DNA from 2 places in the Clostridium sp. AWRP genome. Region 2 is predicted to be linked to the other one. Evidence: a T-box and tRNA genes for the amino acid it is inferred to sense, from the RefSeq annotation. Region 2 holds a T-box; the other holds one or more tRNA genes.
What was found. The T-box of region 2 lies ahead of ileS (isoleucine--tRNA ligase). A T-box ahead of a tRNA ligase gene usually reads a tRNA of that ligase, here a tRNA-Ile.
Positions count from the first base shown of each region.

Region 1: it has a tRNA-Ile gene. The T-box ahead of ileS (isoleucine--tRNA ligase) is inferred to sense a tRNA for this amino acid. The anticodon was not compared.

Region 1 is NZ_CP029758.2:4,369,083-4,376,510, reverse strand. Features, by position in the region: rRNA gene DMR38_RS20520 (16S ribosomal RNA) at 1-565, shown strand, start outside; rRNA gene DMR38_RS20515 (23S ribosomal RNA) at 971-3,860, shown strand; rRNA gene rrf (5S ribosomal RNA) at 4,007-4,123, shown strand; tRNA gene DMR38_RS20505 (tRNA-Ile) at 4,129-4,205, shown strand; tRNA gene DMR38_RS20500 (tRNA-Ala) at 4,209-4,284, shown strand; tRNA gene DMR38_RS20495 (tRNA-Asn) at 4,339-4,413, shown strand; gene fusA (elongation factor G) at 4,633-6,717, shown strand; gene DMR38_RS20485 (hypothetical protein) at 6,848-7,087, shown strand; gene DMR38_RS20480 (histidine phosphatase family protein) at 7,165-7,428, shown strand, end outside.
Region 2 is NZ_CP029758.2:164,892-172,319, forward strand. Features, by position in the region: gene DMR38_RS00830 (MBL fold metallo-hydrolase) at 204-836, opposite strand; gene DMR38_RS00835 (N-acetylmuramoyl-L-alanine amidase) at 1,014-2,801, shown strand; T-box leader at 2,879-3,113, shown strand; gene ileS (isoleucine--tRNA ligase) at 3,220-6,327, shown strand; gene DMR38_RS00845 (LacI family DNA-binding transcriptional regulator) at 6,485-7,428, shown strand, end outside.

The sequences.
Region 1 (7,428 bases), 370 kb from region 2:
GAAGAACCTTACCTGGACTTGACATACCCTGAATATCTTAGAGATAAGAGAAGCCCTTCGGGGCAGGGATACAGGTGGTGCATGGTTGTCGTCAGCTCGTGTCGTGAGATGTTAGGTTAAGTCCTGCAACGAGCGCAACCCCTGTTGTTAGTTGCTAACATTTAGTTGAGCACTCTAGCAAGACTGCCGCGGTTAACGCGGAGGAAGGTGGGGATGACGTCAAATCATCATGCCCCTTATGTCCAGGGCAACACACGTGCTACAATGGGCAGTACAGAGAGAAGCAAGACCGCAAGGTGGAGCAAACCTCAAAAACTGCCCCCAGTTCGGATTGCAGGCTGAAACTCGCCTGCATGAAGTTGGAGTTGCTAGTAATCGCGAATCAGAATGTCGCGGTGAATACGTTCCCGGGCCTTGTACACACCGCCCGTCACACCATGAGAGCTGGCAACACCCGAAGTCCGTAGTCTAACTTAGGAGGACGCGGCCGAAGGTGGGGTTAGTAATTGGGGTGAAGTCGTAACAAGGTAGCCGTAGGAGAACCTGCGGCTGGATCACCTCCTTTCTAGGGAGTCGAAAGATAGAGTATAATCTATCTTATAAATTGATGGTTTAAGTAAGTTTACAATCTACTCTGTTTAATTTTGAAGGATCATAGATTCTTCTTTCATTTTACAACCAATTAGGAAAGTAAAATGAAAAATTGTCCTTTGAAAATTGCACAGTAAATAAGAAATTAAAAAATTGATAGTAACAAGCAGATCAAGGAAAAACATGAGCGAGGAACAGAGTTTACTTATGTAAATGAGTACCGCAGCGAATGATTTTGACGAAGATATGCAAAGTTAATAACAATTTTTAAAAGTAAAGCTAAGGTTATAATATAACCTTTGTAGAATAACTTTAGTATCATTCTAAACATTTAAGATGATACAGAGAAAATTGCAAATAGCAATTTTCGATAATGAAAGGTCAAGCTACAAAGGGCGCATGGAGGATGCCTTGGCACCAGGAGCCTAAGAAGGACGCGATAAGCTGCGAAAAGCTCTGGGTAGGCGCAAATAGCCAGAGAACCAGAGATATCCGAATGGGGAAACCCACCTAGCAAACACTAGGTACTGCAGACTGAATACATAGGTTTGTAGAGGCAAACCCGGGGAACTGAAACATCTAAGTACCCGGAGGAAGAGAAAGAAACATCGATTTTCTAAGTAGCGGCGAGCGAAAGGGAAAGAGCCCAAACCAGGAACTTGTTCCTGGGGTTGCGGATAGATTATAAATACTGTGAAGTGCTAATTGAAGAGAGCTGGAAGGCTCTGCCGGAGAAGGTAAAAGCCCTGTAAATGAAAGCAAAGAACAGTCAGATCTAATCCAGAGTACCACGAGACACGAGAAACCTTGTGGGAAACAGGGAGGACCACCTCCCAAGGCTAAATACTACCTGGTGACCGATAGAGAAGGAGTACCGTGAGGGAAAGGTGAAAAGAACCCCGGGAGGGGAGTGAAATAGAACCTGAAACCGTGTGTCCACAAACAGTCGAAGTACGTAAAGTACGACGGCGTGCTTTTTGTAGAACGAGCCAGCGAGTTACGATGTGCAGCAAGGTTAAGTACTTAAGGTACGGAGCCGGAGGGAAACCGAGTCTGAAAAGGGCGCGAAGTTGTATGTTGTAGACCCGAAACCGAGTGACCTATCCATGGCCAGGTTGAAGCGGAAGTAAAATTCCGTGGAGGACCGAACCACGTTGGTGTTGAAAAACCATGGGATGAGCTGTGGATAGCGGAGAAATTCCAATCGAACTCGGAGATAGCTGGTTCTCCTCGAAATAGCTTTAGGGCTAGCGTCGGAAATGAGTAATGGAGGTAGAGCACTGAATGGGGTAGGGGCTGACAACAGTTACTGAACCTTATCAAACTCCGAATGCCATATACTTGAATTCCGGCAGTCAGACTGCGAATGATAAGATCCGTGGTCAAAAGGGAAACAGCCCAGACCACCAGCTAAGGTCCCAAAGTGTAAGTTAAGTGGGAAAGGATGTGTGATTTCTAAGACAACTAGGATGTTGGCTCAGAAGCAGCCACTCATTTAAAGAGTGCGTAATAGCTCACTAGTCAAGAGATCATGCGCCGAAAATGTCCGGGGCTAAAACTTACCACCGAAGCTGTGGACTCGAAAGAGTGGTAGAGGAGCATCCTGTATGAGTAGAAGTCGTACCGGAAGGAACGGTGGATTGTACAGGAGAGAGAATGCTGGCATAAGTAGCGAGAAATAAGTGAGAATCTTATTGGTCGAAAACCTAAGGTTTCCTGGGGAAGGTTCGTCCGCCCAGGGTAAGTCGGGACCTAAGCCGAGGCCGAAAGGCGTAGGTGATGGACAATCGGTTGAAATTCCGATACCGCATAAAAGCGTTTGACAAAAGGGATGACGCAGGAGGATAAGGTGTGCATACAATTGGATGTATGTCTAAGCACCGAGTCAGGTATACCAGGAAAATCCGGTATATCAATGATGAGGTGTTATGGGGAACCCGTAAGGGGAAGTACCTGATTTCACGCTGCCAAGAAAAGTCTCTATGGAGTTTTTATGTGCCCGTACCGCAAACCGACACAGGTAGGTGAGGAGAGAATCCTAAGACCATCGGAAGAATTGTTGTTAAGGAACTAGGCAAATTAACCCCGTAACTTAGGGAGAAGGGGAGCCACGCAAGTGGCCGCAGAGAAAAGGCTCAAGCAACTGTTTATCAAAAACACAGGTTTCTGCTAAAGCGAAAGCTGAAGTATAGGAGCTGACGCCTGCCCGGTGCTGGAAGGTTAAGGGGAAGACTAAGCGTAAGCGAAGGTCAGAACTTAAGCCCCAGTAAACGGCGGCCGTAACTATAACGGTCCTAAGGTAGCGAAATTCCTTGTCGGGTAAGTTCCGACCCGCACGAATGGCGTAATGATTTGAGCACTGTCTCGACAACAAATCCGGCGAAATTGAAGTGCAAGTGAAGATGCTTGCTACCCGCGATTGGACGGAAAGACCCCGTAGAGCTTTACTGCAGTTTAGCACTGAATTTCGGTATTGTCTGTACAGGATAGGTGGGAGACTAGGAAGTAGTGGCGCCAGCCATTACAGAGTCGATGTTGGGATACCACCCTGACAGTACTGGGATTCTAACCGGGCTCCATGAAACTGGAGACGGGACAATGTTAGGCGGGCAGTTTGACTGGGGCGGTCGCCTCCTAAAAAGTAACGGAGGCGTACAAAGGTTCCCTCAGAAGGGTTAGAAATTCTTCGAAGAGTGCAAAGGCAGAAGGGAGCTTGACTGCGACACAAACAAGTGGAGCAGGGACGAAAGTCGGGCTTAGTGATCCGGTGGTACCTCGTGGGAGGGCCATCGCTCAACGGATAAAAGCTACCTCGGGGATAACAGGCTGATCTCCCCCAAGAGTTCACATCGACGGGGAGGTTTGGCACCTCGATGTCGGCTCGTCGCATCCTGGGGCTGAAGTAGGTCCCAAGGGTTGGGCTGTTCGCCCATTAAAGCGGCACGCGAGCTGGGTTCAGAACGTCGTGAGACAGTTCGGTCCCTATCCGTCGCGGGCGCAGGAAATTTGAGAGGAGCTGTCCTTAGTACGAGAGGACCGGGATGGACCGACCGCTGGTGAACCAGTTGTTCCGCCAGGAGCATAGCTGGGTAGCCAAGTTGGGAAGGGATAAACGCTGAAAGCATCTAAGTGTGAAGCCCACCTCAAGATAAGATTTCCCATAGCGTAAGCTAGTAAGACCCCTCGAAGAACACGAGGAGATAGGTCAGAGGTGTAAGCAGGGCAACCTGTTAAGCTGACTGATACTAATAGGTCGAGGGCTTGACCAAATAAAAAGCGAAAGAAAAAAGTTTACTGTGCAATTTTGAGAGGACAAAGTTTTTCTTAGACTATAAAATTTTTATAGTTAAATTCATGTTTAGTATTGACAGTTGTTTAAAAGCACTGTATAATATGAAACTGTGATAAGAAAATATCTGGTGGTAATGACGTGAAGGTAACACCCCTTTCCATACCGAACAGGAAGGTTAAGCTTTAGAGTGCCGATGGTACTGCAGGGGAGGCCCTGTGGGAGAATAGGTCGTTGCCAGGTTATAAGGATCTTTAGCTCAGTTGGTTAGAGCAACCGGCTCATAACCGGTGGGTCCGGGGTTCGAGTCCCTGAAGGTCCACCATGCGGGGGTATAGCTCAGCTGGGAGAGCATCTGCCTTGCACGCAGAGGGTCAAGAGTTCGAATCTCTTTATCTCCACCAAAACGAGTAACATTTTGTTACTCGTTTTTTAAAGAAATACATTGCATAGATTGTTCCGTGGTAGCTCAATGGTTGAGCATTCGGCTGTTAACCGAAGGGTTGGAGGTTCGAGCCCTCTCCACGGAGCCATTTTTATTTTTTGAAAATGTCTAAAATAGATTAGTAAAAATAAACCAAAGGTAGCTCACCTTTGGTTTATTTTTTTATAGAGCGCATATTTTAGGCACTTGTTTTCATAGATAATAATATAAAAATAAAATTATTTTGAAAATTTAATTAATTGTAGGAGGAATTTTAATTAGCAAATAGAATATATAATTAATCAGAAAGTAAGGGGAGGGATTGCTTATGAAAAAATATTCAGTAAATAATTTAAGAAATGTAGGATTTATTGGACATAGCGGTTCTGGTAAAACTACATTAACAGAAGCAATACTTTATTATACAAAAGTTGTTGATAGGCTTGGGAAAATTGAAGATGGAAGTACTGTTAGTGATTACGGTATTGAAGAAAAAAAGAGAAAAATATCGATATCTTCATCTTTAGCTTCCTGTGAATGGAAAAATACAAAGATAAATTTGGTTGATATGCCAGGATATTTTGATTTTATAGGAGAAACTATGGAAGGATTGAGAGCAGTTGATGTAGCTATAATTGTTTTATCAAGTGTATCTGGAATCCAAGTGGGAGCTGAGAAATCTTGGAGTGGTGTCAATAAAAGTAAACTTCCTAGAGCTTTTTATATAAATAAGTTGGATAGAGAAAATTCAGATTTTGATAAAACGTTGGCAGAATTAAAAGAAAAGTTTGGTATGTCTGTAGTACCAATTCAATATCCTATAGGAAGTGAAAATAATTTTAAAGGAATTGTAAACGTTATTTCTGGAAAAGCTAAAATAATGAATAATAAGAACATAATAGAAGAAACTACTATACCAAAAGACATTTCAGATAAAATTACAAAATGTAGGGATATGGTTATGGAAGCTGTGGCAGAAACGGATGAGGAACTTTTAGATAAATATTTTAGTGAGGGTACTTTAAGTCATGAAGACATTTATAAAGGATTAATAAGAGGCTGTTCAAAAGGTGAAATTACACCTGTGATGTGCGGTTCTGCTGTAAATGGGATAGGAATAGACACTTTATTAGAAGATATAATTCAATGTTTTCCATCTCCTGAAGTTTCAGAAGTAATTGATGTTAATTTAGAACAGAAATCACAGGTTGCGGTTAAAGCAGACGAAAAGAGCCCATTTTCAGCTTTTATTTTTAAAACTATAGCGGACCCTTTTGTAGGTAAGCTATCTTTATTTAGAGTCATGACCGGCAAGCTCAAATCAGATATGACAGTGTATAATGTGAAAAAAGATAAAAGTGAAAAAATAGGAACTTTATATTTCTTAAAGGGAAAGCAGCAGATACCTGTATCGGAAATAGTGGCTGGAGATATTGGTGCTGTTGCTAAACTACAATTTGCCAGCACAGGTGATACCTTATGTGACCCATCGTCTTTAGTTGTATTTAAAGATATTAAATTTCCTAAACCAGTAATTTCAATGGCTATGTTGCCTAAATCTAAAAATGATGAGGATAAAATATTTAATGGATTAAGTAAACTGTTAGAGGAAGATCCTACTTTTAAGATATCTAGAGATGTAGAAAATGCAGAGACTATAATTTCTGGACAAGGTGAAGTTCACATTGATGTGATATCATCTAAATTGAAGTCTAAATTTGGTACGGATGTTATTTTGAGAGAACCCAAAGTACATTATAGAGAAACAATAAAGAAAACCTCAGATGTACAGGGTAAGCACAAAAAGCAATCAGGAGGACATGGACAGTATGGGGATGTAAAAATTAAGTTTGAACAAAGAAATGATAATGAAGATGATTTAGAATTTGTGGATAAAGTAGTAGGAGGAGTAGTTCCAAGACAGTATATACCAGCAGTTGAAAAGGGGTTAAGAGAATGTATTAACCATGGTGTTTTGGCTGGATACCCTATGATAAGGATAAAAGCCACATTACATGATGGATCATATCACCCAGTAGACTCTTCAGAAATGGCTTTTAAGGTAGCAGCATCTTTAGCTTATAAGAAAGGAATTTTAGAAGCTGATCCTGTATTATTAGAACCAATCTTACATGTAGAAGTATGTGTCCCTGAAGAGTATATGGGAGATATAATTGGAAATGTAAATAAACGAAGAGGTAGAGTACTTGGAATGGAGACCGATGGGAAAAATCAGATAATAATAGCTGAAGTACCTGAAGCAGAGATGTTTAAGTATGCTACAGATTTAAGATCCATGACTCAAGCTAGAGGAAGTTTCAACATGAGATTTGAAAGATATGAAGAGGTTCCAGATGTTCAAGCAAATAAGATAATAGAAAGCAAAAATAAAATAAAAGTTAGGCAAGAATAAATTTCAGCCTCAATAGAATATAATTCTATTGAGGCTTTTTAAAATTAAATATTGTGTATATTTTAATTCACTACAATAAATAATAATTTTATTAATCATTAGATGAACTTTTCAATTAAGGAGAGATTATATGTCTGAATATAAAATGAGCATAAAAGGTAAAATTACTTTAGAGGATTATAGTAGTATATATGATTATATAGCAATAGTAAATAAAAATGATAAATTAACTATAGTTGTAGATAGTAATGAAGATAAAAATGTAGACATAGTGTGCAATATGTTAAAAAATAAGTATTTTACTGTTAATCCAAATGAAACCTGTGATGGAGGAAAGTATTGTATAAAAGCATTTAAGAATGTGGATTAAATTATATAGTTACTATATATATGTTATAATAAAAAGTTATAAGATCTATATTTGTTTAATGAAAAGGAGATAAAAATATGATCGAGTTATATATAGTAAGACATGGGGAAACAGTATGGAATACAGAAAAAAGAATGCAAGGTAGAAAAGATTCACCTCTCACGAAAAAGGGGATAAGGCAAGCTAATGAACTGGCAAAAAGGATAAAAGATATAAGAATTAATGTAATATACTCAAGCCCTCTAGGTAGAGCAATGAAAACAGCAAAAATATTAAGAGCACAAAGAAATATACCAATAATAAAGGATGATAGGCTTATGGAGATAGATTTAGGGGATTGG
Region 2 (7,428 bases):
CAGAAAATATTTAAATGTGCTTGTTTATTGTAAAAATATTTCTGCGTATAAGTTGATTTTTTTAGTTATGAACTACTATAATAAAAACACAGATTTAAGAACTTTGTATAGTATACTAACTTAATATAAAATCAAGTGTAGATAAATATAAGCATATTAGAGTATTTCTAAGTAAAAACAAAAGGTTAATTTATGTTAATAAGTTACTTAAAGTTAAGAATTTTAACTAGATTAAAATCTTCAGGTTTGTGATCTAGAATTAATGTATTGCTTTCAATTCTTTCTGTATTTTTCATATATTTAAGAAATTTTTCTAATCCATCTAATTCAAAAGTTAACGGAGAAGTTTTATAATGCATTGGAATTACTATGTGGCTATGGATGGATTTTGCAAGTTCAGCAGCCTCTTTTCCATTTATAGTGAAATTTCCTCCTATGGGAATCAAAAGCACATCTATGGACCCTAAACTTTTTATCTCTTCTGGAGATAATACATATCCAACATCTCCAAGATGACATATCCTATAATCATCCATTTCAATGATAAATATTACATTTTCACCTCGTTTTGCACCTTTAACTTTATCGTGATAAGAAGGTATGCCATAAATAGGTATGTCGCATGGATTAAAAGCGCCTATTTTATTTATAATATTTTTGTAATTTATTTTTTCCGTATAACAGTGGTCAAAATGATTGTGACTTATTGTAACTACATCAACATCTCCTTCAAAAACTTTATAGCCTACAGTTTTGTCAAAAGGATCTGTTAAAAGTTTTCTACCTTTTGAATCTTCAAATAAGAAACTTGAATGACCAAACCATTTTATTTTCATAGAATATCGCCCCTTTGTAAAATATGTTTTGATTATTTTGAATTAATATGTTAACATAACAATTTTTAAGTACAAAATTCTCATTTTTTATAATATAATTATAATAGTATATGTTACACTAAGGCAATTATTCTGTTGAACGGGGGTCATTATTTGAAGATTACAAGAATTTGTATAATGATATTAGTAAGTCTTACATTCTTATTAATTGTGTTTGCAAAAGGAAATACTGTACGTGCAATTAATTACAGCGGAATTACTATAGGAAATGATGTAGAAACCAATAAATCATGGAACATAAAGTTCAACATGAAATTAGACCAGGGTACAGTAAATGATTCAAACATAGTGGTAACAGATAGTACAGGAAATGCTATCCCCATATCTTTGCAGGTTGAAAAGGATGGAATGGGTGTAGTAGTTACCCCTAAAAGCCAGTATGCATATGGTAAAACCTATAATTTAATTGTAAAAAGTGGAGTAAAAGCTGTAAATGGGAAAAATCTGTCCAGCGAAGCTAAGGTGCAATTTGGAGTGAAATCTAACCCAAGTTCTAATAACAAGTATACTGTTACAATTGATGCTGGTCATGGAGGAACTGATGCAGGAAATGTAAGTGGCTCAGGATTGAAAGAAAAAGATGTAGATTTATATGTGGCACTAAGGACTGGAAAAATATTAGAGCAAAATGGAGTAAACGTGGTTTATACCAGGAAAGATGATAATGTAACCTGGAATGATAGTACAAATTTACAAGCTCGTTTTGACATAGCAAATAACGCAAAATCAAATTTATTTGTCAGCCTACACGTTAATTGTTATACGGGAAGTGCCTTGGTGAATGGAATAGAAACTTATTATAGAGCTTCAAATGATTCTGCTAAAAATGCAGCAAATAATATTCAAAGTAGCTTAATAAGTTATACAGGACTCTCTAACAGAGGGATTAAAGAAGGGACATCCCAGCATAAAATACTGATGGGGACTACAGCACCAGCTGTTATGGTTGAACTTGGATTCATGACTAATCCTAAGGAAAGTCAATTAATTGGAAGTGAAGATTTCCAAAATAAAAGTGCATCAGCTATTGCAAATGGAATTTTAAAATCTTTACCATCTCTTCAGGAACAAAGTACAGTAAACGTAAGTTCAATATCTAACTTATCAGATAGTATAATTGTAGGAAGTAAGTATTCTTTACCAACTAGTGTACAAGCTACCATGAGTGATGGTACTAGTAAAAAAGTAAGTATTGTATGGAATTCAAGCACTGTTGATACTTCTAAAGCAGGTGTATTTACGTATAAAGGAACTGCAGCAGGATACAGTAAAAATGTAACATTTACTTTAACTGTGAAAGCAAAACAAATAGATCCAACACCAGTAACACCATCGGAAGGTGCACCTGTAATAGTTATAGATCCCGGACATGGTATAGGTAGTGATGTAGGTTCAAATGGAAATGGGTTTCAAGAGGATGATGTAACTTTAAGTGTTGGCTTAAAGGTTGGGAGGATACTGGAATCCAAGGGAGTCAAAGTAATTTATACCAGGACTACAGATGAACGAAAAACAACTCCTTTAACTGTTACGGAAAGTCTTCAAAGACGATGTGATACTGTAAACAATGCAGGTGCAACCTATATGATTTCAATTCATACCAATGCTTTTAATGATCCAGTTGCAGAAGGAACTGAAACACTGTATTATACAGGAAGTGTAAAGGGAGAGAAAATGGCAGAGGCTATACAAAAAAGTTTGGCTAGTACTCTTGGAACCTATAACAGGGGACTTAAAGATGGAAGCTGGCTTTATATAGCAAAACATACTATTGCACCAATGGTTTTAACAGAATTAGGGTTTCTTACTAATAAAAATGATGCGGGAATATTAGGAACTGACCAGGGTAGAAATAAAGCTGCACAAGCTATAGCAAGTGCTATATTACAGGTTTTAGGAATATAATACAAAAAAATTGTCTAAAAAAATTGACAATAGAAAATTCATATAATATAATAAAAGGAAATTATATAGGTAGTAATTGAAAAACATTGAACAGGAAAAGTATTTAAGTTTGCTTTTATTTACAGAGAGTGGGGAAGTGCTGAAAACCCATAGAAAAGCTTGAAGAAAATCACCTGGGAGTTGAAGAATTGAACAGTATTTTTATAATCACTTTAGTAAATTCTTACGTAATTCTACGTTACAGAATAGAGTATGGTAGTGCTTAAATTTATTAACCATAGGTGGTACAGCGAGTTAAACTTCGTCCTATTTGGATGAAGTTTTTTTATTGCGTATTTTTTAGTTTAAAGATTATGTGGTGTATAAACATTGAAAAATAGTAAAAACTTAACAATAGGAATAGAAAGGGGTTAAATCCATGTATAAAAAAATTGATAGTGATAAAACTTTTGTACAGATGGAAAAAGATGTTTTAAAATTATGGGAAGATAAGAAAGTAGTTGAAAAAAGTTTTAAGGAAAATGAGGATGGTGAATACTTTACTTTTTACGATGGGCCTCCAACTGCAAATGGAAAACCTCATATAGGACACGTTCTAACTAGAGTTATGAAAGACCTCATACCAAGATATAAAGTTATGAGAGGGTATAAAGTATTGAGAAAAGCAGGTTGGGATACACACGGACTTCCTGTTGAACTAGAAGTTGAAAAGAGTCTTGGAATTTCTGGAAAACCACAAATTGAAAAATATGGTGTAGAAGATTTTATAAAAAAATGTAAGAATAGTGTATTTACTTATGTAAGCCAGTGGAAAGAAATGTCTGACAGATTAGGATTTTGGGTAGACATGGATAATCCATATGTAACATATCACAATGATTATATAGAATCAGAATGGTGGGCACTGAAAAAAATATGGAAAAAAGGTCTTTTATATAAAGGGCATAAAATAGTGCCATATTGTCCTAGATGTGGAACTGCTCTTTCTTCACATGAAGTTTCTCAAGGATATAAAGATGTAAAAGAGACATCAGTATATGTTAAATTCAAAATTAAAGATCAAGATAAATACATGATAGCATGGACAACTACACCATGGACACTTCCTAATAATATGGCATTAGCTGTAAATAAAAGCTATGACTATGTAGAAGTTCTTAATCAAGAACAGCATTTAATACTAGCAGAAGCCATGTTAGAAAAACTAGAGGGCGAATATGAAGTCTTAAGAAAGTTCAAAGGAGAAGAATTAGTTGGACTTGATTATGAACCAATTTTCAATTTTGCATCTTTTGAAGGAAGAGCACATTATGTTGTTCATGCAGATTATGTAACACTAACAGAAGGTACTGGAATAGTTCATACAGCTCCTGCTTTTGGTGAAGATGATAGTATTACAGGGAAAAAATATAATATTCCTATGACAAATTCTGTAGATACTCAAGGAAAATATAAAGAAGAAGTTACTCCATGGAAAGGCCTTTTTGTAAAAGATGCTGATCCTAAAATAATAGAATATTTAAAAGAAAAGGGAATACTTTATAAGGCAGAAAAATTTACTCACTCCTATCCATTCTGCTGGAGATGTGATACTCCACTTTTATATTATCCAAGAGATACTTGGTTTATAAGAATGTCTCAAATGAGAGATAAACTAGTTAAAAATACTAATGATACAAACTGGTATCCTGATAATATAAGAACTGGTAGATTTGGAAACTTTGTTGAAGGAGTAATAGATTGGGGACTTAGCAGAGAAAGATATTGGGGTACACCTCTTCCAATATGGGAATGTGAGTGTGGTCATAGAGAATGCATAGGAAGTATTGAAGAATTAAAGGAAAAAGGAATAAATGTACCAGAGGATATAGAACTTCATAAACCGTATATAGATAGAGTTAAGTTAAAGTGTCCTCATTGTGGAAAAGAAATGAAGAGAGTATCAGAAGTAATTGATTGCTGGTTTGATTCAGGTTCAATGCCTTTTGCACAGCATCATTATCCTTTTGAAAATAAAGAAGTTTTTGAGAAAAATTTCCCTGCACAATTTATATCTGAGGCAGTAGACCAGACTAGAGGATGGTTTTATACTCTTATGGCTATATCTACAGTATTATTTGATAGAAGTCCATTTGAAAACTGTGTGGTTTTAGGACACGTTTTAGATAAACATGGATTAAAAATGTCAAAGCATAAAGGAAATGTTTTAAGTCCTTCAACTATTTTGGAAAATGAAGGTGCAGATGCAGCTAGATGGTATTTCTATACTGAAAGTGCACCATGGCTTCCATCTAGATTTTATGAAGAAGCAGTACAGGATAGTCAGAGAAAATTCTTAGGTACCTTATGGAATGTATATTCTTTTTATGTACTTTATGCTGATTTAGATAATTTTAACCCTATGGACTATAAAAATTTTGTAAGTGAAAATGTAATGGATAAATGGATAATATCCAGATTGAATTCTCTTATAAAGCAAACTGAAGATCACTTAGATAATTATAGAATTACTCAAGCTGCTCAGAATATAGGAAACTTTGTGGATGAGCTTTCAAACTGGTATGTAAGAAGAAATAGGTCAAGATTCTGGAGTCAAAAGTTAACAGATGATAAAATAGGAGCATATTTAACTTTATATAAAGTACTAAATACTTTATGTCTGGTAGCTGCACCATTTGTACCATTTATGACAGAAGAAATTTATCAAAATCTTGTAGTAAATCTTGATAAAAATGCAGTAGAAAGTGTCCATTTATGTAAATGGCCGGAGTATGATTCAAGTATAGTAGACGCTAAACTTGAGAAGGATATGGAGGAAGCTTATAAGATAGTTAAACTTGGAAGAAGTGCTAGAAACAGTGCTAATATAAAAAATAGGCAGCCTCTTTCTGAAATGCTTATAAGCGTAAATACTCTTCCTGGATATTATGGAGATATAATAAGAGATGAATTAAATATTAAAAAGATAGTTTTCAATGCAGATTTATCAAAGTATGTTAACTTTAGTATAAAACCAAATTTACCTGTACTAGGTAAAAAGTATGGTAAATTAATACCAAAAATAAAGAATGAAATATCATCCATGAATCAAATGGAATTAGCACAAAAGATAAATGACAAGGAAGCTGTAAAAATAAATATATCAGAATCAGAAATAGAGTTAAATTCAGATAATTTACTTATTACAATGGAAGGCTTAGAGGGATTTGCCTTTGCAGGAGAAGGAAGTACTGGAATTGTTTTAGAAACCACAATTACAGAAGAACTTAGAGAAGAAGGAAATTTGAGAGAGATTTTAAGCAAAATTCAAAATATGAGAAAAGAAAGTGGTTTCGAAGTTGCAGATAAGATAAATCTATATATTTCAGGTAATGAAAAACTTGAAGCTGTAGTGAAAAAATTTGATGAAAGAATAAAAAAGGAAACTCTTTCTGTGGATGTTATTTATAATGCCAATAGAGAATATAATAATTGTAACATTAATGGAGAAAAACTAGATATTGCAATGGAAGTAGTAAATAAATAGAGCAATTAGTAAAATAGGCTAATCACTGATTTTAAATAGATATTTATTTTTAAATTAGTGATTAGTTTTAATTGGATATATTAAATATTGTAAATTAGCTTGTAATAAGTTAATTTTATAAGTATAATTATTAAAAAAGTAATTGGTAGGTGATAAGGTGGCAGCATCAATTAAAGACGTTGCTAGAGAGGCAGGAGTTTCAATAGCTACAGTATCTAGGGTACTTAATGATGTAGACGTTGTAAATGAAGAAACTAAGAAAAAGGTTTTAGTAGCTATTGAAAAACTAGGTTATAGGCCAAATATAGTAGCAAGAAGTCTTAAAACTCAAAGAACAAGAACTATAGGGATAATAATCCCGGATATATCTAATCAGTTCTATCCTGAAATTGTGAGAGGAGCTGAAGATGTAGCAAATATATATGATTATAATATAATGTTATGCAATACTGATTTAGATATAGAAAAAGAAATGGAATATTTAAAGGTTCTGAAAGAGAAGATGGTAGATGGAGTTTTATATATGAGTAATTCCTTAGAACCAAAAATATTGGATCTCATAAAACAACTTCAGCTTCCAATGGTTTTAGTAGAAACTACAAATGAAAAAGAAAGTATACCTAGCGTAACCATTGACAATGAAAAAGCTGCATATGAAGGTGTAACTTATTTGATAAAAAATGGGAATAAAAATATAGCTTACATAGGCGAAAATACAGATATGGCAAATGCTAGTGCTGTAAGGTATAAGGGGTATAGAAAGGCTCTTGAGGAAAATAATCTGAAATTGGACAAAAGTAAGGTTTATTTTGGAAGTGTTAAAGCAAAAGATGGTTATAAAGGAATGAGTGAAATACTCAGTAAAACTACAATAGATTCAGTGTTTTGCACCAGTGATGAAGTGGCTATGGGTGCTATAAATGCACTTAGAGATAATAATATTAGGGTACCTGAAGATGTGGATGTAATGGGATTTGGTAATATATATTCTGCCTCCATATTTTATCCTAAGTTAACAACTGTAGCACAACCTACTTATGATATGGGATCTGTTGGTATGAGGATGCTTATAAAATTAATAAATAAGCAAGAATTTGAAAA